Regions from separate parts of the Paenibacillus sp. Marseille-P2973 genome, predicted to be linked through region 1. Evidence: a T-box and tRNA genes for the amino acid it is inferred to sense, from the RefSeq annotation. Region 1 holds a T-box; the other regions hold tRNA genes.
The links. A T-box is a leader RNA that pairs with one kind of tRNA and senses whether it is charged. The one in region 1 lies ahead of leuS (leucine--tRNA ligase), so its partner is inferred to be a tRNA-Leu.

Region 1 (5,379 bases):
TAAACGGCCGCATAATAAAAGCGATGGAGATCAAAGCGGTTACACTGCAAATTCAACTCAATCAAGCGACCTACACGATTCCGGCCAAAGAGATTAATATCGACAAGATTTCAGAAGCCTTGGGTACGGGTGTTGCCCTTGAAGACATCGAACTTCGTGTTACAGTTACGCTGGCTTCTGATGCTGACGTTCAGCTTCTTGCGAGCGGATTGGGTGAAGCGACACGAATAGCCCCGGCTGTGCATTTTTCTATTACGGCTGCTTATAATGGTAAAGAGATTGAAGTCGATCAGTTTAATAGTTTTGTAGAAAGATTGATTACGATCCCGGATAGCGTTGATCCGAAGAAAATCACGACAGGCGTTGTACTTACGAAAGACGGTAAAGTAGCACACATTCCGACAAAAGTGGAGACGAGAGCCGGAAAGTCGGTCGCTATCATCAACAGCTTGACGAACAGTGTTTATTCCGTAATTTATAACGAAAAAACTTTTGCCGACATTACCCATCACTGGGCAAAAGCAAGCATTGAGGACATGTCTGCGCGGATGATTTTTGAGGGTGTTAATGATAAGCAGTTTATGCCTGATCAAGGTATCACACGTGCAGAATTTACAGCTATTCTTGTCCGAGCTTTAGGATTGCATCTTATCGACAAATCTGTTTCATTCCGTGATGTAAATAAAAGCAACTGGTTTTATGAGTCTGTATCTGTCGGTTCGAGTTATGATTTAGTTGAAGGATTTGAAAATGGCGAGTTTCTCCCTAATCAAAAAATTACTAGAGAAGAGGCTACGGTGCTCTTATTCCGTGCAATGAATCTGGCTCGTATGGATACAAACATTACGGAGAGCGAGAGTGCCGGGATATTGGGGGCTTTTAAAGATGGCAGCCAATTTCATGAATGGTCCAAGACTGCTGCAGCCCTCAATGCGAAATTCCACATATTAACCGGCTTTAACGGCATGGCCCTTCCGAAACAGCAGATTACCCGAGCTGAGACGGCTGTCATGATCCAACGTTTGCTCCAGCAAGCCGGTTTAATTTAGGGCGAAGCAGCATTGAAAGCTTGTTATGAATGTTAAAGATTTTCAATAATCGCAAGGATGTAATGCAAAGGTTGCCCTGGCTTCGGGGCAGCCTTTTTAAATGACATGGGAAATACAGCTAGTTGTATGGCGACTGCTCGCATCCATTGACATTTTGGAGGAAATCACGTATATAGTAAGTAATAAGTAATAAGTGATAAGTAGTAAGTAAAAGTTACAAAAAGCATGATGATATATGGTGTAGGTAACGGGCAAATAAGCTTAACCAGGTATGAAACGTCTATTCTTAAGGATCGGGGAGATGGCGGATAGCGGATTTGAAATTGGCTGAGAGCTTTGCGATGGTTGCGTTGAATGCCCAGCGAAGTCTTGAGTTGACGATGGCGAAAAAAGTGGCGCTCCGTTGTATGGCTGCAGCGGTTATCTTGGAGCTTCATCTGGAAGGCGGGCTGCAAAATCAAGTGGCTCAAATGCGTTTGAAGCAGGATACAACAGGCGGATCGCCGGAAGGAACCTATCGGTGAACGGTATTGGTGCCGCTCGCAGGAGGTAAGCGAGATTTGAATCAGGAGCTACCTTGGTGGCTGCACAAAGTGTCCCGCTTGTCCGCCGGCAAGCTGGTCCGGTTTGAACGAAGCATGGCTGCTTCGCTGGAGAAACGGGGACTGCTGGAGGAGATCCCGCATCTGCTCGGCTGTGATTTGTATTTTCATTCCGCCGGTGTATCTATCAATGAATACCGCAGCCATGTGGAGGAATACGCAAGGATCACGGAGTTTTTGCGTGCGGACGTCCTCGAGGATGGAACCATGACGGATCAGTCGGTCTGTATGCTATGGTTGCTGCGGGAGAGCGGCTGTATGCATGATTTGTTTTCGCGAAATGAACTGGATCAGGTCACTCGTAAAATGGTCAGCCTGATGCAAAGCCGGCCTCTGGCCAAGACTCTGTATCCTCTCCGGATCCGCCGTGGCTTCGAAATCGCCGTTAAGCAGCTCCTGCAATTCAAGAAGCGGGCCGTATCGACACAGGCAGGCAGCGGAGTAAACTTCCTGTTCCCGATTCTCGAGCGCTCGCAGGCGATATTCATTGATACGGAGGCGATGCTCCCCGGTCCTGAAGCAAGGCTGAGGGATGTACTGACACGGCTTGAGTCCAAAGGACACCGGGTCAAAGTATTGAGCAGAGGCCAGGTTCCGAACCTCAAAATTGATAATCTGGTCTACGAAGCGATTCCGCACGCAGTTTACGGAAGAGTGCCCATCCATGGGGTACGCCTGCTTCCGAAACACCTGGCATAAAGGAGCACGCTCATGTCCAGACAACGTTCCATGGAAGCGATTCTGGCTTCCGAATACGTATCGATCGGCGAACTGACGCGGCTGACCGGAGCAAGGTACAGCACGCTGAAATTTTACACGGAAGAAGGCATGCTGCCGTTTGAACAGGCGGAGGAAAACCTGACGCGAAGATATCCCAGAGAGAGTACGGTAGAGCTTATTCTCCGGATCAAGCAGATGAAGGCGGACGGTTTATCGATTCCGCAAATCAAGGACGCGCTAAAAGTGAAGCGTTAATTGATTCGCTGCGGCATTTCTTGACTCCCCATTGACTCAGCCGGTTCATTTTTATATAATGGTTGGTGATTCAATTGGATATTTGTAAACTTTGAAGAGGATTATTAGTTTGAATTTCACCATCCAGAGAGCCGGTGCTTTGGTGCAAGCCGGTTGGAGAGATCAAATGAACTCGCCTCGGAGTTACGATGCAAAACATCGTCGTTGTACCCGCGTTAAGGGTGTAAAGGGAGCGGAGGACAAAGCATGTTCGACGCTAACTAGGGTGGTACCACGGGAAACTTCCTCTCGTCCCTAGCGATGATACGCTATGGATCGGGAGGTTTTTTTATATTCAGGTGAAATAAATGAACAAGATTTCTAGGGAGGACTCAAACCATGGCTGACAAAAACGTGCATCATGACGTTTACCAAGCCCAGAGCATTGAGCCGAAATGGCAAGCATTCTGGGACAACAATCAAACCTTCAAAACCCGGGAGGATGCGGGAAAACCTAAGTTTTACGCGCTCGATATGTTTCCTTACCCTTCGGGTGCAGGCCTTCATGTAGGTCATCCTGAAGGTTATACGGCAACGGATATCGTATCCCGTTTCAAACGGATGCGCGGCTTCAATGTACTCCATCCGATGGGCTGGGACGCTTTCGGTTTGCCGGCGGAGCAGCATGCTCTGGATACAGGCGAGCATCCGCGTGACATTACGGTCAAGAACATTAACAATTTCCGGCGCCAAATCAAATCGCTCGGCTTCTCGTATGACTGGGACCGGGAGATCAGCACGACGGATCCGGATTACTATAAATGGACCCAATGGATTTTTATCCAGCTTTATAAAAAAGGCCTCGCTTATGTTGCGGAAGTACCGGTGAACTGGTGCCCTGCGCTCGGTACGGTGCTGGCGAACGAAGAAGTTATCGACGGCAAGAGCGAACGCGGCGGCCATCCGGTAATTCGCAAGCCGATGCGCCAATGGGTGCTGAAAATTACGGAATACGCAGAGCGCTTGCTGGAAGATCTGGAGGAGCTCGACTGGTCCGAAAGCATCAAGGATATGCAGCGCAACTGGATTGGCAAGTCCGAAGGGGCGGAGGTTGTATTCGCCATTGACGGCCATGAAGAATCGCTGACCGTATTTACGACCCGTCCGGATACGCTGTTCGGCGCCAGCTATGCGGTGCTCGCTCCCGAGCATGAGCTTGTGGTACAGATTACTACGTCGGCTCAAAGCGAAGCCATTAAGGCTTATCAAGACCAGGCTGCACGCAAGAGTGATTTGGAACGTACGGATCTGGCCAAAGAAAAGACCGGCGTATTCACGGGTGCCTATGCGGTGAATCCGGTAAATGGCGCGAAACTGCCGATCTGGATTGCGGATTATGTGCTGGCCGGTTACGGTACAGGCGCAATTATGGCCGTACCGGGCCATGATGAGCGGGACTATGAGTTCGCGAAGCAATTCGATCTTCCGATCATTGAAGTGGTTGAAGGCGGCGATCTAGCCAAGGAAGCTTATGCCGGAGACGGACCACACGTCAATTCCGACTTCCTTAACGGACTTCGCAACGAAGAAGCGATCAAGAAAATGATCGCCTGGTTGGAGGAGAGCGGCAAGGGGAAAGGCAAAGTGACTTACCGTCTGCGCGACTGGCTGTTTAGCCGCCAGCGTTATTGGGGCGAACCGATTCCTATTCTGCATCTGGAAGACGGCACGATGAAGCCGGTGCCTGAGGATCAGCTTCCTTTGCTTCTGCCCGATGTGGACGCGATCAAGCCGTCCGGTACGGGTGAGTCGCCGCTGGCGAACGTGACCGAATGGGTCAACACGACCGATCCGGAAACCGGACTGCCGGCCCGCCGCGAAACGAACACGATGCCGCAATGGGCGGGAAGCTGCTGGTACTACTTGCGGTATATCGATCCGCATAACGATAAAGAGCTGTGCTCCAAAGAGAAGCAGCAGGAATGGCTGCCGGTCGATCTCTATATCGGCGGTGCCGAGCATGCGGTACTTCACTTGCTTTACGCCCGCTTCTGGCATAAGGTGCTGTACGACCTGGGCGTAGTTTCGACGAAAGAACCGTTCCACAAGCTGGTCAACCAGGGAATGATTCTCGGAACGAATAACGAGAAGATGAGTAAATCCCGCGGCAATGTCATCAATCCGGATGAAATCGTCAACGAATTCGGCGCGGACACCTTGCGGATGTACGAAATGTTCATGGGACCGCTGGAAGCTACGAAGCCTTGGAATGCAAACGGCGTAGAAGGAACGCATCGTTTCTTGTCCCGGATCTGGCGCTTGTTCGTGGCCGAAGACGGCAGTTTGAGCAGTAAGATCGTGGACGGAGACGGAAGCGAGGAGTTCAAGCGGACATGGCACAAAACCATCAAAAAGGTAACTGAGGATTTTGAAGCATTGCGCTTCAATACCGCGATCAGCCAACTGATGATCTTCATTAACGAAGCTTACAAAGCCGACGCCGTTCCAAAAGCGGCTGCCGAGAACTTCGTTCAAATGTTGTCACCTCTAGCACCGCACTTGGCGGAAGAGCTGTGGGAACGGCTTGGCCATCAGGAAACCGTGTCGTATGAGCCTTGGCCTGCTTTTGACGAAGCATGGACGGTGGACGCGGAAGTTGAAATCGTCGTCCAGGTCAACGGCAAAATCGTCGACCGGGCGAAGATTTCCAAGGACCTGGATCAGGCAGCCATGCAAGAGCATAGCTTGAGCCTTCCGAACGTGAAGCAGGCGGT
Region 2 (5,379 bases), 180 kb from region 1:
GTAAATTTCCCTCTAAGTAAAGTACGGCGTGCCCGCCTATAGAGACTCTGTCTGCAAGATTTTCGCAATAGAGAACTCCGCCCCGCTTGGATAGTTGTCTGGCGAGCAGCTTGTTCTTTCCGAGCTTTTCCGACCAGTAAGGAATGAGTGTGCAGTGTACGGAACCCGTTACGGGATCTTCATTAACTCCGGCATGGGGAGCGAAAAATCTTGAAACAAAATCACTGCTGCTTCCCTTGGCGGTAATGACCAGCCCGAAGGATTGCGGCAGCTTTTTTATTAGCTCGAAGTCGGGTACAAACTGTTCGATCTTTTCCTCCGCAGCAAGCACGGCATAGTAACGAGTTCCCACCTGATTCCGGGTTGCGTACAATTCAATCGGCGCTGCTCCCAAAATTTCCTCGATCAAAGGGAAGGAGTCGATCTTTTCCGAAATTCGGGCAGGAAAGTTTAATTCAAAGAGGTCCTCCTTTTTTACGACGTTCAGTATACCGCTCAACGTATGGAAATTCATCTCCATCAGACCGGGATTGACATAATGGTGAACCACATAAGCGCTTGCCAATGTCGCATGTCCGCAAAGATCCATTTCAAGCTCAGGCGTAAACCATTTCAAGTCAAAATACCCGTCACGAGGCACGACAAAGGCGGTTTCCGACAAGTTATTCTCGTAGGCAATGCTTTGCATGAACGAAGTATCAGGGAACTCGTCCACAACGCATACACCAGCCGGATTACCCTTAAATATTTGATCCGTAAATGCATCCACCACATAGTACTTCATTATTGTTCTCCTCCAATTCTGCAGCTTTTAATAAAACAGCATAAAACATATTTTCAAAATAGAACAGAGGAAATTACCCGCTGCATAAAGGTCCTGATTCTCGGGAAACTTACGGGATGTAGTCACTAATTCAGGAGGTGCCTTCCTTTGAAAAAGAGTTTGACCGCAATGCTCGTTACAGCATTGATTTCCGCAGTGCTGGTTCTGCCCGCTTCGGCTTATGGAAACAATACGAACGTCCGCGATATGAATAATAACAACACGACCGGGGGCAATTATTCGACGAATAATGTCCGGGCTCACGCGGTGAACGGCAACAATAACGGCTCTAATTGGGGATGGCTCGGTCTGATCGGCTTGCTCGGTCTTGCCGGTATGCGGAGAAGAGAAACCGACCGTTCTTAGGAGTCCATACTTGGTAATGACACATCGAACAAAAAGGCTTCCAATATGGAAGCCTTTTGTTTTGACGCCAGGAGCCGGTCGGCATTACTTGTATTCCTTCTCGGTTTCTTCGTAGGCGATCAACGTGATTTTTTCCCCGGTCATACGCTTAAGGGATTCTTCCGCCTCTTTGATAATGGCAACCGCCTCGGCGCCCTTATCCAGCGGGGCTACCTTGTATTTATCCGTTGAAATTTCCATCGCATTTCCCTCCATTTAAGGATAAAGCTTAGTCTATCCTCTTAAGGATAAAGCTTAGTCTATCCTCAGGCGGTTAGTTTCATGATAATAAAAAGAGTTGAATCTAAATGAATTTCCGTATATAATCATACCTACGGGAATTTTTCTCGGTCACCTTTGCCGGGGTGGCGGAATTGGCAGACGCACAGGACTTAAAATCCTGCGGTAGGTGACTACCGTACCGGTTCGATCCCGGTCCTCGGCATCAATGAAAAGTTAAAGGTCGCAAGACTGCGCGAAAGCGCCGTTTTGCGGCCTTTTTCTTTTTTTATCGCGTCTGACATCTACTAACGTGGTAAAATGCTGTTGTAATCTTAATTGATACGTGAATTTATTTTCAATAACAGCCGGGGAGGAGACTTGATGATGTTCGGAAACGATTGGGACGAGGTGCTTAAGGAAGAATTGGGCAAGCCCTATTTTAAAGAGCTGATGAACTGGCTTGACGGGGAATATGAGGAGCACACAGTATATCCGCCTAGGGAGTTTTTATTCCAGGCGCTGAAGCTGACAAGCTATGAAGATACGAAGGCGGTTGTTTTGGGACAGGATCCATACCACGGACCGGGTCAGGCGCATGGGCTCAGCTTTTCCGTACTGCCGGGAGTCCGGATTCCTCCGTCGCTCCGCAATATGTATAAGGAGTTGGCGACCGATCTCGATTGCCCGGCCCCGACAACGGGAACGTTGACGCCATGGGCGCAGCAGGGAGTGCTGCTGCTGAATACGGTGCTGACGGTGCGGGACGGACAGCCCGGTTCGCACCAGGGAAAAGGTTGGGAGAGATTTACGGATGCCGTGATCGAAGCATTGAACCGCCGCGAACGGCCGGTTGTGTTTGTGCTATGGGGGAGCCATGCCCAGAAAAAAGGGCAGATGATCGATACGACCCGGCATGAAATTATAACTTCGGCACATCCCAGCCCGCTGGCGGCAAGAAGAGGCTTCTTCGGAAGCCGTCCGTTTTCACGAATGAATACTTTTTTGGAACAGCAGGGGGAAGCACCCATCGATTGGTCGGCGAATATGACGGAGGATTAAAAATATTAATAGGACCAAGGTCTCGTTTTTGGCTAAAAAGGTTACTGAAAATATCCTAAAAACCGATATAAAACGCATAGGCCCGGAAAGGAAGGTTTTCCGGCAAAGATGGAATTAAAGGAGAGAAATGAATGACTGCTAAGAGGAAGATGACAGGTTGGCTCCTGGCGATGGTACTGCTGCTTACCGCAGCATTTCCAAGCGGCGCGTTTGCGGCAACCGGCGATGTAGTGTCGATTGACATCGAGGGTTCGGGAACAACGGTTGAACTTACGGTAGGCAAGACAAAACAGCTTAAAGCATGGGGAACAACCGAAGGCTCCACCGTAAAGAAAGATTTGACGAATGCGGTAAGCTGGTCATCGAGTGACAGCGAAATCGTTAAAGTAACGAATGGATTTTTGACACCGTTAAAAGCGGGGACGGTAACGATCTGGGCGGATCACGCACAAGGCCCTAAGTCCAGCATTCAAGTCACTGCAAAAGATTCCTACAAGGAATTAACGCTCGAATATTCCCAAAAAGGGAAATACAAGCTGGGGACCAGCGATAAAAACCTGACCGTAAAAGCGCTGGCCGCGATCGAAGGCTCTGTCGGCGCTACGAAGGACGTAACCGCGGATACGGACTGGTCCAGTTCCAACTCCGGCGTCCTGACCATTGAGAAAGGGCAAATCACCCTTGTAGGCGAAGGAACGGCGACCATTACCGCGAAATATTCGGGCCTTACGGCGACTTACAAAGCTACCGTTAGCTCGCCTTATTCCGAATTGACACTGAAATATCTCGTTAAAGGCAGCGATGACGTAGTTAAGGAACTGCCTGCCGAGGATATCGAGCTGGTCGTTGGCGACAGCGAAGCTACGTTGAAGGCGGAATCCACGTTGGCCAGCGACAGCACCTCCAAGTCGGACGTGAGCGATAAAGCGAATTGGACTTCATCCGATACGGCGGTTGCTACGGTCGAGAAGGGTAAAATCAAGGCACTGACCGTTGGTAAAACAACGATCACCGTCGATTATCTCGGCGTAAAAGCTCAAACCGACGTGTATGTTCGTACACCTTTTGAAGCTATTCTGCTTGATCCTTCCGGCGATCAGTCGATGTTCATCGGCGAGACGCTGGAAGTTGACGCTGAAGTTAGAAGCGGCGTGAACGAATCGGTTATCGTGAGTTCGGATGCGACCTGGACTTCCTCCAATCCGCTTGTGGCTACAGTCTCCGGCGGGGACATTTCCGCCAAGACGGCTGGAACAACAACGATTAAGGTAAGTTATAAAGGGATCAGCAAGTCCTTCAAAGTTACCGTGAACCCGACGATCACCAAGTTGGCTATTGAGAAGAAGGAACTGGATCTCTTTAAGGGCGAATCGATCAGTTTGCCGAAAGTAACGGCAACGAAGCTGGATGAAGAAGAAGTGGATTTCAGCAAGGAAGTAAAATGGACGTCAAGCAATGAAGAAGTTGCCAAAATCAAAGACGGCAAGATCGTTGCGGAAGATAAAGGCACGGTAACCTTGACCGCGAAGCTGCCGGAGACGGGAGTAACCTCGCCGGCGCAAATCCGCAGTACGGAAATTACAGTAACGCTTACCGTAAAGGAAAAGGTGCTGGCGCTGATCACGGAAGACGAGAAGCTTAGCATCGTTATCGGAGAAGAAACGAAGCTTCCTGAAGTGAACGTTGTTTGGGAAGACGGAGAAGAAGCTAGCGTATCCGATTCTATCGAATGGAGTGTCTCGGGTTCCAACGCCGTCATCAAAACGACGACTACCGGAAAAGTGATTAAAGGACTGACCAAAGGTACGGCTTCCCTGAAAGGAACGTACTCTAACAAGACGATCAGCATTCCAGTTACGATCGAACAAAAGATCGTCAAGGTCGTCGTTGATCCGGTCAATATTACATTGAATGTAAAGAAGACCAAGGCAATTAAAGTAACCGGATTCTATAAAGACGGCAAAACCGTGAATCTGTCAAGCAAAGTAGGATGGGAATCTTCCGATCCGGAGGTAGCGACAATCTCTTCGACTTCCGTTAAAGCTGTGGCGGAAGGTACCGCGACGCTTAAAGGCTCTTACCAGGGGTATGACGTAAGCGTGAAGGTCAGCGTAGTACCGAAGCTGATGAAGCTTACCGTGGATGAGAAGAGTTTGAAACTGGCGCCAGGCTCCGCTAAAACGGTAGTTGTGACGGCGGAGTATGACAACGGCAAGAAGTCCTCCGTAACAGGAAGTGCTTCTTGGACAAGCTCGAAGCCTTCCGTGGCCAAAGTCACGGCTGGCAAAATCGAAGCGGTTGCCAAAGGCAGCGCTACAATTAAAGGCGTGTATGACGGGAAGACGGTTACGGTTCGAGTAACGGTCAAATAGATTTCAAGTTACGGCAGCTTGCCTTCCAATATGAAGGCGGGCTGTCTTTTTATTTGCCATCTATGACTGTAAGGCAGCGGCTTGCCTGTGCTATAGTATAAAAAAGGGATTTTAGGAAGAGGAAGAGGAATTAAATCATCTATGATTAGACGTAAAAGTTTTTGGCGGACACGTATTTTAACTGGAATTTGCACGGTTGTTATTTGGTCTTTGTTATCCGGATGTGCTTTAAATCTGGGGGATTTTTCAGTTCAAGGGGGCAATGGTTCGTCTCCTGTGTCCTCATCGTCCGGGAACAAGCTGCGCGTCATTTTTCTGGATGTCGGCCAAGGCGCATCACAACTGCTGATCAGCCCTTCGGGACGGACGATGCTGGTGGATGCAGGCAATAACAACATGGAGCAGCAAATGCTGGATTACTTAAGGCAGTTTGGTGTTGATCGGATCGATATCATGGTGGGCACGCATCCTGACGCGGACCATATCGGCGGGTTGGAT
Region 3 (5,379 bases), on a different contig from region 1:
AACTAAGCGAGCAGGTGCCCTCCTCGATCGTCGTGAGCCTGCATGTGAACTGGGGGAGAAACAAAGCTAAACGGGGGCCGGTGGTCCTTCACCAGGATGAAGCGCGCAGCGCGCTGCTGGCAGGCTCCCTTCAGCACGCATTAGAAGATCTTTATGATTTGAAAAGATTTACCCAACCCGAACTGGGCAAGCCGTTTTATTTGCTAAAGCATGTCGATTCGCCGGCCGTCATCGTAGAAACCGGATTTATCAGCAATGCCGAAGACCGCGCCATGCTGATCAGCACGCGCGGTCAACAGAAAATCGCTGAAGCAATTTACGCAGGCATCGCGGAATATTTTACGGTGATGTAACTCCCCGCCCCGGTTCGGTTCCGGGGCCTTTTTGCTCCTTCGCCAATTCCAAAATCCCGATGAACCTTACTCCACGGGCTTGAAATTCAGGAACATACTGCTTCAGGGTCGCTGCCGTTATGGCCCCCTTCACCCCAACATGTCCGATCGCTACACATTTCCCTTTCTGATCCAATAGCTCCTGAATCTTATTCAGTTGGCCGGCAATATGGCGCGTATTGTGGACGTCATCGAGGAATATATCATTGGACAGCCGCGGCATCCCCATTTTTTCGCTGATTTGCGATGTAACCGACCAATAATTCGTTTTACTGTCGACAAAAAACAGGCCCCGCTCCCGACAGACCTGAAGAATAACCGCCATGATCCGGTCATCCCCCGTTATTTTGGAGCCCATATGATTATTGATTCCTTTCGCAAACGGAACATTGTCAATGGCTTCCTCCACCTTCTTCCGGACCTCTTCATCCGTCATGCCCGACAGAATCGCGCCCGGCCCGAGCCACTCAGGTTTTCCCTGCTTCGGTTCCATCGGCATATGGATCAGAACATCGTGCCCCAACTCATGCGCCCTTCTTGCATCCTGCTCGGTCGACCTCATAAACGGCATGACGGCGACGGTTACTTTTACCGGCAGATTCAGAATCTCCTCCGTACCGCCCATAGAATTGCCCAGATCATCGATAATGATCGCCAGCCGTCTTTCAGAATCTTTCTTCGTAACGGGGTCCTGAGTACGACCGTCTTGCGAAAGTTCGGCGGATGGAGCAGGTGGGGCGATTAAGACAGACTGGTCCGCTTGAACGTTCGGAATCCCGCATAAAGGGTTTAATAGCAGCAAGCACAATAGCAAGCCGATTCGTTTTACTAAATTTTTTTTACTGTCTTTCATAAACACTCCCCTTTTTTATAGTCAGCTTCTTTCTAAACGAGGCTTTGCTTCCAATCCCTGCGCCGAACCGTGCTCGTCCAAGCCAAATCGGCCAGAAATAGAAACAGCAGCAACGGACCAGCAGTTTCCCAAGCCGGACTCAGGCCTTCATACACTTTTTCCATAAAAGGATGTATAAAGGTGATCAATCCCAGGGACAGCACTCCCCAGTAGAGAGAAAACCGGAGGCAAATATGCCCTTGCAGCTGCCACCGATTATTGGAGTAGTCCCACCACTGGCGTCCGAACAGACCTTGAAGCAGAATCCCGCTTGCATATTCAACCGCCGTCGGGACGACAAAACACAACACAAGCATCAGGAGCGGATTTGGATCCTCCCCAGCGAAATAAAGCAGCAGTAAAGGAGCAAAACCGTACATTGGCTTGTAGGGCCCTTTCATAAATCCTTCCTTCCAGAATACGCCCCTCGTTGCCAGGCTATATACATTTTCCAGAATCCAACCGCTAACCGAGTAGGCCAGAAAATAAAAAAGCGATTCCGTCACCGACGTATCACCTCCGCCTTTCCATAAAGTTATCCAGCAAACGTCTTTCCTATTATGACTATCTCCTGTCCGATTATGCGCGTAGTAAAGACTGGCTCCCGAATCCCATGGAATTACAAGTCGGAAACTTTCCTTTTTTTGCCTCATTTTAAAACTCGATATGATGATAAGATGACTAAAGAATATGTAGTATATGGAAAGGAGCAGCTGAAGATGGGACTTCACCTCATCGGAATCCTGATCTCGTTACTGGTCATGCTGCCGAATCTTCTATTTTTGTTCCGCGGACCACAAAATATGCCCAAATCCTTTTCACCCGCGCCTCTCATTATCACGGTTCTGGAACGGGTCGGCCAAATATCCTGTTTTGCGATGCCTCTGCTGTTCGGCAATCTTATCGCGGAGCAGCCCATGAATTCCATTCCTGTTCTCATGGGAATCTGCCTGCTGATCTATTACGCTTGCTGGATCCGTTATTTCACGGGCGGCAATTCATTTGCATTGCTGTATAAACCTTTAGGTCCTATCCCTATTCCGATGGCCCTGTTTCCGATCCTTTATTTCATGCTTCTCGGTTTATGGACGGAATCTTATCTGTTCGTCATTCCCTCGCTTCTCTTCGCTGTCGGCCACTTTATAAACAGCTGGAGGGTGTATGCGGACATTCATGCTCCAAAATCATAAAACACAAAAAAGGCTCGCAGCCTGCTTAAGAGCAGAATGCGAGCCATTGTTTATTAAAATATGGTGCGGTCGAGAGGACTCGAACCTCCACGGGGGTTAGCCCACACGGACCTGAACCGTGCGCGTCTGCCAATTCCGCCACGACCGCTTGGCGTCGTTATCCGCGGAAATGTTTTCCGCAGCGACAAGATATAAAATATCACGCGGAATAAAAAGAGTCAACTAATTTTTATCTTCATCTACCTTTGCAGGTTTAGTAAAACCTTAAGGAGTGCAGCTCAATTATACCGCTCTGAACCTTCACCGTGATTTTTGCATCGGCTGCCGGAACCAGCTCGTTTATAACCACCGAGGATATTTCATCGCTCGGGGACAGCTTAGCCTTAAATGTCTCCACCCCGTCCTGCAATACGGTAACCAGCGCCTCTTCTCTACAAATCAGTTCCAATGTGACCGTGTTATCTTGTTCGATGGAGCAAAAACTATAAGTAGCGAACTCGTCCGCGGTTAGTTCGAGCGCGAGGTTTTTCCACCCGCTGTCAAAGCCGAACCTTTTCGTTTGAGGATCGTCGGAAATCGGAATTATTCCCATGCCGGTAGCAGCCCGATACTTATAAAGATTGCCTTCCTGGCGGTTCCCGCTGAAGGATATTCCTTTACCCGGAAGCTCGTCGAAATCCGTCCCACGTACGCGGCAGCCGGGCAGCCGGAAGGCCGAAGCCGTAACCGCCGGATGAGCGGTGCAGTTCTCCACCTTGATATTTTCGAGGTAACCGTCCAGAATCTGTTTGGTCCGTTCATAGCCCGGCCGCGGCCCGCCTTCCGTATAAGCAAGGAATTCATCCCAGCCTTCAGGCTTATTTATGGTGTAAGGGGAGTTCGGACGCTCCATCTTTTTCCACGGCCATAAGTTATAGCCAATCCCGAGCGACACGGCCAACGGATACATGGCGGCAAACCATTCCAGATCGTTCTCCCCCGTTTCTCCCAGCCACAGCGGCTGATTTAGGGATTCGGACAGCTCCAGATATTCGTCGTAGGCCTCTTTGCCTGGCATGCAAGCGTAGCGGTGGAAATGAATGACCATGTTAGGGTCGTATGGCTTATAGAATACTGCCGTATTCGTGGCCCAGTGATGTCCCTCCACCGACAGCATATGCCTGGAATCGATCTCGCGGATCGCGGCGATGGCCTCCTCATAAAAAGCCACCAATTTTCGTACGAGATAGTGCTCATGCTTTCCTTCCATAATTCCCGGGCGAACGGGCTCGTTCAGCAGATCATAGCCGCCCACGATCCAGCGGTCGCGGTACCTCCGGGCAAGCTCCTTCCATAGCTCGATCCCTTTGTTCCAGCTATCCTCATCGGTCAGCAGCCGGGGGAAATCATCGACCGAATCATCGATATTCGCTCCGGTCTGACCGCCGGGTGCACCGTGCAAGTCCAGGAAGGCGTAAATTCCGAACTCCTCACACCAATCCAGACAGCGGTCGATCAATTCGAAGCCATCTTCCTTCCAATGGATGCCGGGCTCGTCTTCCATCAAAACCCGCCATCCGATCGGGATGCGTACCGAATTATATCCCTGCTCAGCCATGAGCCGGATATCCTCTCGGGTAACGTAATCATCACGAAACCGCTTCCAAAAATGTTCTGCATATTCATTTCCCGCCAGCTCGCGGATCACCGCTTCAATTCGACGCGGGCGATCGAACCGGCTGTTGTGGGACAGCCACATATATCCTTCGCACAACAGCCAGTTCCCTAATCCCCACCCTGTAAGGACGATTTCCTCGCCGTCTTCGTTCACTACCTTTTTTCCTTCCGCCCGCAAGAAGCCTTTGACCCGCGAACGATCACTTTTTTCAAACATGAGTTTCTCTCCTCCCCGGCTGAACCGATTATGTCGCGACCATTATAGCATTCTCAATTTAAGACAAGCGCCGGTCCCGACATTTGGAGCCTATAATCCGAAATTTCGGCCCTTTGGTTACGGGTAGAACCTTAATCGCCTTCCCGGAAATGAAGGCATTGACACCTGCGACAACTTGTCGTATATTCGAACTACGACAAGTTGTCGCAGTAAGAAGAAATTGAGGTGCGCACCCAATGAACAAATTAGGAAGGTTGTCCGAGACCGAATTGGAAGTCATGGAGGTGATTTGGAACCTGTCCACTGCCGTAACGGTGAATCAGCTTCTGGATATTTTCAAAAGCAAAGACTGGAAGACATCCACGTTATCGACCATTTTGAACCGGCTGATCGAGAAAGGATTTTTAACCAAATCTTTAAACGGCAAGACGAATTATTACAATCCGGCATTAACGTTTGACGAGTACAAGAAGTACGAAACCCGCTCCTTCCTCAGCCGTCTGTACAACGGGAAAGCAAAGAACTTTATTGCCGCTCTGGTAGATGACGATGAACTGAATCAGGAAGACATTGCGGAACTGAAGGATTGGTTTGCCCGCAAGGATGAAGAACAATGACAGACTTTATAACGTTCCTCCTCCTGGCGTCATTTGTTGGTACGATCCTCTGGATGATACAGAATATGCTGACTCCCGTTACGCGGAAATATTTTTCTCAGTCCTGGCATTATTACACCGGCTTGGTTCCCGTATTTTTCCTGCTTGGCGGTTCTGAGATCATCAGCAGACTTCTCTCATTTATGGCCCCCGCTCATAGAGAAGCTAACCCTATTCCGGGATCGGGAGTGATTTCGGAGACATATGCTCAAGTCTCAACCATAGAGCAAACTGCGGCCCACGTCCGGTTATGGATCACCCAACTATTTGACAATCTGATCCGTATCAGCAGCTCAAAAGAATTTACGCTCATCGCGACGGTCATTTGGGTGGTGGGAGCCCTTGCATTTACAGTTGTAAACATCCAACGGTACCA
Region 4 (5,379 bases), on a different contig from region 1:
CGGTGCTCCCGTCTTAACCGTTGCCGGTGGCGAGCTGGCTGCGGACTTGTTACCCGCCGCATCATAAGCCTTTACCGTATAGGAGTATGTCGTATTTACCGACAGGCCGCTATCGATATAAGAAGTGCCGTTCGCCGTTCCGACCTTGACGCCGTCCCGGTACACTTCATAGCCGGTAACCCCGACATTGTCGCTCGATGCCGTCCAGGTCAGCTTCACGCTAGTGGAGCTCTGAACGGTTGCCGTGACATTACCCGGAACTGTCGGAGCTGTCGTGTCCGATTGCGCCTTCGCGTATATTTTGGAGGAGTTGGCCCCGATGCTTACCGTAATCTGCTTGCCCGTCACACCTCCGGAGGCCACGGTTACCGTGTCGGAAGTATTGAGCTGATTCACCAGCACAGTACCGACCGCAAGCGTGCTTTCGACGCGAAGCGGGATCGTCACCGTCTGTGTACCGCTGGAAGCGTTACTGAAGACGGAAATGACCTCTTGACCCGTGTTGGCACCACTATCCATGCGGCGGGAGAAGGCGTACAGATTCTGAGCCGACCACATTTCACGCTGGGTGCCTTTGCGCAGAGCCTCGTGATTTTTGCGAATCTGATTTAGCTTCGCCACATATTTATAGGTGCTCGTATTTTCGTTGAAATAGTCTTGAATGACATTGCCGTTGGCGTCGCGCTTCACCATCGACCAACGGTTCCACGTATCGGCGATGCCTCCGGTAATAATGGAGCCGTTGCCGTTACCCTTGTTCTGCTCGGTGCCTTGGAAGACGACAGGTACGCCGCGCACCGTGAAGATAAAGGTCAGCGCGTTTTGCAATTTTTCGACGCTTCCTCCCGCTTCGGTCAAGAACCGGTTACGGTCGTGGTTGTCGATAAACGTTACCATATGATTGGCGTTGCCGTTATAGTATGAGTCCTGAGCCAATGTGCTCTTGATGTTGGATTCGAAAGACTGACCGTAAGCGAAGCTGTTTAGAACCGAGAAGAACAGCGGGAAGTCAAGCATTCCCCATTCTTTGTTCTGGCCTACCCAGCGCGAGACGAATTCCGCGTTGCCGTCGAAATTTTCCCCGAACGTATTCACGCCGAGCAAGTTCTGCAGTTCGCCGATGTCCGTCGGCTTGATCAGCTTCGCCGCATCCACGCGTGCTCCGTCGGCTCCCGTATAATCGAACCAGCCTTTAATCGAACTAAAGATGGCGGATTTGGCCGCAGGCACGTCGAAGTCAATATCGTCGAGTCCGGCCAAGTCGTGATTCTCGATGTAGTCCTGGGCCCATTGCGTGTAGTTGCCGTCAACGAGCGACCAGTTGATATCCCCGTTGTGGTGATACCAGGAAGGATTATTGAATGGAGCCGCCGGCTGCAGGCTCGGAATGTCATAGTAAGCTTGTGTCCCGAGCATGTAGTCACCGACATGGTTCGGCACGACGTCGATGATGACCTTGATCCCGAGCGCGTGCGCGCTGTCCACGAGTTCCTTCAGCTTTTCCTTCGTACCGAAGTATGGATTCGCGGCGTTGGGATCCTTCACGTTGTAACCGTGATAAGCCGTGTTGCGGCCGGTTCCGTTATTGTCCCGGTTCGTCATCTGCGGCTCGGCGACAGGAGAAATCCAGATTGCCGTATAGCCCATGTTGTGAATATACGGAAGCTTATCAATAACTCCCTGCCAATCCCCGCCCTTCATGTAGCGGAAATCTTCCTCGCCGTTCTCGGCATACCGGATGGCAGCTCCCGTGGCATTGTTCGACTTATCACCGTCGTGGAACCTGTCCACCATGATTTGATAGATGGTGTCGTTCTCATCCACGGTGCCAATACTTGCGGCGTGCGCTTGTTTCGGTGCAACAATGAACGCATTCACGGTAATCGACAGGAACATGATGGCGACCATAAAGATTTGAGTTAAGCGACGCTTATTAATCATCAATTTAATCCCTCCTTTGATTTATAAAGCGCTTACAAAAGGTAGTTCGTCTCTCTTCCCGTTACTCTCATCTGCCAACCTGCCACTGTTGTATGCTACTGTTTGTCCGGCTGCGAACTCCGGCTTGCCGATTTTATTCCTTTCGCGAACCTTTCGCTTCCGCTCAGCTCCTTCCAGGTTCATATAATTTCACCACAAAGGGAAACCGGTTTTCCAACAAGAAAATATCATGATTTTGCGTTGTTGTCAATATATGGATTATTAAAAGCTTTTTCCAAACTTCTCCTCTGATCTTGTCGTCCAGCGCTCCGTAAATGTCATAAATATCTTGATCCGTCGAGACATTTCCTTCAAAAAAAGAGGCAACTCACCTGCCCGTTCTTGCGGAAGAAAAACAAAAAAACTCCAGATTTCTCTGGAGTTTAGCATGTTATGTATGGTGCGGTCGAGAGGATTCGAACCTCCACGGGGGTTAGCCCACACGGACCTGAACCGTGCGCGTCTGCCAATTCCGCCACGACCGCATGTTGTCTGACTTGCAGGAAAGTGTTTTCCGCAGCGACAAGATATAATATACCACGCCGGTTATTTCGAGTCAACAGAAATTTAGTTCAAGCACTTTTAATCTCATGGGAATCGGGTTAAAATAGGAACACAAGTTCCCTTTAGAGATTTAATATGTATACAAAGGTGGTGTTCAAATGAAGGTTCCCGGCATGACGGAAGAAGAATTGGTGCTAATTCGAAGCGTAATTCTACTCCTAATCACCCGACGTATTTTGCAGCGTGATGCCCGTGTTTTAAAAGAATGCAGCACTTTGAGGAATCCAGAACTTTATACAGATATGATCCATATCGCAGAACAACGCGCATGTTTGATTCAGGAAGAGATTGGGGCGGAGCTCCAACAACTCGGAATCACATTAATCGGACTACACCAGGACGATCAAGGGGTTGAAGCCGAATATCTCTGCAGAGAATATCGTGGTCACATGAAAATATCGTGGCAGGCTCTCCAGAGGGAAACTTCTTTCCGGATCCGAGCCTATTTAGGAAGCGCTGGGGTTCCTCTTCCAATGTGATCAACAAGTCGTCGTTCTGATCGTAAAAAAAACACCCCTACAGACCAATATTTTCATCTGCAGGGGCACCTTGAACGGGTAATTTTTATATTTTCATTACGGTTTCCTTGGGTAAACACATTAGTATCTTGCCACGGCGCTAGTTAATCGGAGTTTCCCCCAAGGCTTCCTGAACCCGGATCACGCCCTGAGACAAAGCATTTCCGGCCAGTGCCGCCGAGGCGACGGCTACCGTCTCCAGAAGCTCCGCTTCGGACGCTCCTTTGGATTTGGCTTCAGAGGCGTGATAATACGTGCACACTTCATTGTTGGTGGACAACGCAATGCCTAGGGCAATGAGTTGCTTCGTCTTTGCATCCAGCACTCCGTCGCCAAAGCTTTCTCCGGTAAAGGCATGGTAAGCCTCCGTCGCACCGGGAACCGCTTCTCCGTAATGACTGATCTGATCTTTATAAGCCTTGATTTTGTCGTTGACGAGTGACATAAGGTATTAGCTTCCTTTCTGCAGGAGATTAACTTCCTACCTTACGTTGTCCCGCCATGCCAAAAATATGCTATTCCTCCGGCAAAACCCTCGGTTCCCGGGAAGGACGGTAGCTATAGCTCCGGTCCAGCTTGACTACATTCCGGTTCGGTCTTCGAATCAATACATGAGTTTCATCCCACGCGACGACAATGCCCCGGATATCGTTCTCGGGGATCGCGTCCCTCACAACGCGCACCTTTTCCCCGGACAGTCTATATTCATTCAACTCTTCATCGGAAATCATTGAAATCACCGCCTTATAAGAAACTTACATTCATTATCTTAACAAAAAAAGACTCCGCAGCAAACTGACGGAGTCCTTGAATATTCCATACTTTCTATCCGGCATCACTTAGTCTCATCAAGAACCGACCGACCAGCCTGCGGCTAATTGTGATACACCCTTAACGCTGAGCATGCTCCTTGCTGTCGTTCTTCTCAAACCAGAAATCAAGCACTTTCGCGGACATGACCCGTTGCTGCAAGTAAACAACCTGCTGCGGACTGAACTCCTCTTTCCAGGCAACACCGAGTTCCTCGCACAGCCCCGCGATCGTCAGCAGTTGTGACCAGGCCACGTAGCGCTTATACCAGAAGAACTGGGGATGCTCAAGCATATAGGGATAAAGGTCATCAAATTCCGTATGTTTGCAATCCAGGGCACGCTCGAAAGTCACCTTGGCTTCGGACAATTTTGAAATAAAAAATTCCGCGTTCACTACAGATTCATTCCCCATTTTGTAAGCCTCCTCTCCCTAGTAATCCTCATTATAACGAAAAAAAAGAGGCCTGCAAAGAACTGTTGCAAAATTGGAACCAATTAATTTTCATGTTTTCGTTCTAGTCCGCGAAAATGATGTCTCCGCCCTCCAGCGAAGCGATTTTAGCGAGCGACTCCAAACGCACTCCCTGCTCGCGCAACGCATTCGCACCGAGCTGGAAGCATTTTTCGACCACGATACCTGCGCCGACCAACGTTGCTCCGGAACGTTCAATGATTTTCACGAGACCTCTGGCTGCATCTCCATTAGCGATAATGTCGTCGATGAACAGAATCCGGTCATCCGGCGAAATAAATTCCCGGGAAATCAATATATCCGTCACGATGCCCTTCGTAAACGAAGGAACCCGTTCGCATAGCATGTCCGGTTCAGCGAGCAGCGTTTTTTTGCGGCGGGCAAATACCAGCGGTACCCCAAGCTCATAGGCCGTAGCAAAAGCGACGGCAATTCCTGAGGATTCTACCGTAACTACCCGGGTTACGCCGTCATCCCGGAACCGTTCCGCAAATTGTTTGCCCATTTCCATCGTCAGCGCCGGATCGACCTGGTGATTCAGCAGTGCATCCAGCTTCAATACCTGATCCGATACGACCACGCCCTGCTCCACGATTGCTTGTTTCAATTTCTCCATTCCATTTCCTCCCGAACTAGATCTCATTTAGAGTTTGAGTCATGTCCCGTTCCCGGACAACATACCTTGTACTATATATAGCACATCGGCCGGGGGGAAAACCATGAAAAATGCCGTAAAAGTTATGCAAATCGCTTTCACTTATATCGGCACCGTCGTCGGCGCCGGCTTTGCTACAGGCCAGGAAATACTCCAGTTTTTTACCCGATACGGCAAATGGGCGGCCTTGACCATCCTCCTGTCAACGGTTCTGTTCATTTGGCTGGGCACCAAAATGATGCTGCTGGCGAGACAAATCAAAGCGGAATCGTATGAGGATCTCAACCGCAAGCTATTCGGCGACCGGATCGGCCAAAGTCTAAGCCTGTTTACCATGGTTGTTCTGATCGGCGTCAACAGCGTGATGCTGGCTGGAGC

Region 2: it has a tRNA-Leu gene. The T-box ahead of leuS (leucine--tRNA ligase) is inferred to sense a tRNA for this amino acid. The anticodon was not compared.
Region 3: it has a tRNA-Leu gene. The T-box ahead of leuS (leucine--tRNA ligase) is inferred to sense a tRNA for this amino acid. The anticodon was not compared.
Region 4: it has a tRNA-Leu gene. The T-box ahead of leuS (leucine--tRNA ligase) is inferred to sense a tRNA for this amino acid. The anticodon was not compared.

The regions. Positions count from the first base shown of each region.
Region 1 is NZ_JAGQEH010000001.1:415,285-420,663, reverse strand. Features, by position in the region: partial or broken gene KB559_RS01970 (S-layer homology domain-containing protein) at 1-1,049, shown strand, start outside; gene KB559_RS01965 (hypothetical protein) at 1,367-1,573, shown strand; gene KB559_RS01960 (hypothetical protein) at 1,610-2,350, shown strand; gene KB559_RS01955 (helix-turn-helix domain-containing protein) at 2,363-2,626, shown strand; T-box leader at 2,709-2,925, shown strand; gene leuS (leucine--tRNA ligase) at 3,005-5,379, shown strand, end outside.
Region 2 is NZ_JAGQEH010000001.1:231,340-236,718, reverse strand. Features, by position in the region: gene KB559_RS01175 (PhzF family phenazine biosynthesis protein) at 1-784, opposite strand, end outside; gene KB559_RS01170 (WGxxGxxG family protein) at 932-1,189, shown strand; gene KB559_RS01165 (hypothetical protein) at 1,274-1,429, opposite strand; tRNA gene KB559_RS01160 (tRNA-Leu) at 1,588-1,673, shown strand; gene KB559_RS01155 (uracil-DNA glycosylase) at 1,835-2,509, shown strand; gene KB559_RS01150 (Ig-like domain-containing protein) at 2,659-4,881, shown strand; gene KB559_RS01145 (ComEC/Rec2 family competence protein) at 5,158-5,379, shown strand, end outside.
Region 3 is NZ_JAGQEH010000003.1:185,506-190,884, reverse strand. Features, by position in the region: gene KB559_RS07695 (N-acetylmuramoyl-L-alanine amidase family protein) at 1-353, shown strand, start outside; gene KB559_RS07690 (divergent polysaccharide deacetylase family protein) at 340-1,245, opposite strand; gene KB559_RS07685 (putative ABC transporter permease) at 1,278-1,790, opposite strand; gene KB559_RS07680 (hypothetical protein) at 2,004-2,474, shown strand; tRNA gene KB559_RS07675 (tRNA-Leu) at 2,536-2,622, opposite strand; gene KB559_RS07670 (glycoside hydrolase family 5 protein) at 2,728-4,347, opposite strand; gene KB559_RS07665 (BlaI/MecI/CopY family transcriptional regulator) at 4,584-4,964, shown strand; gene KB559_RS07660 (M56 family metallopeptidase) at 4,961-5,379, shown strand, end outside.
Region 4 is NZ_JAGQEH010000003.1:137,764-143,142, reverse strand. Features, by position in the region: gene KB559_RS07490 (alpha-amylase family glycosyl hydrolase) at 1-1,941, opposite strand, end outside; tRNA gene KB559_RS07485 (tRNA-Leu) at 2,379-2,465, opposite strand; gene KB559_RS07480 (YhjD family protein) at 2,643-3,023, shown strand; gene KB559_RS07475 (carboxymuconolactone decarboxylase family protein) at 3,163-3,507, opposite strand; gene KB559_RS07470 (hypothetical protein) at 3,578-3,793, opposite strand; gene KB559_RS07465 (hypothetical protein) at 3,954-4,286, opposite strand; gene KB559_RS07460 (xanthine phosphoribosyltransferase) at 4,390-4,962, opposite strand; gene KB559_RS07455 (YkvI family membrane protein) at 5,066-5,379, shown strand, end outside.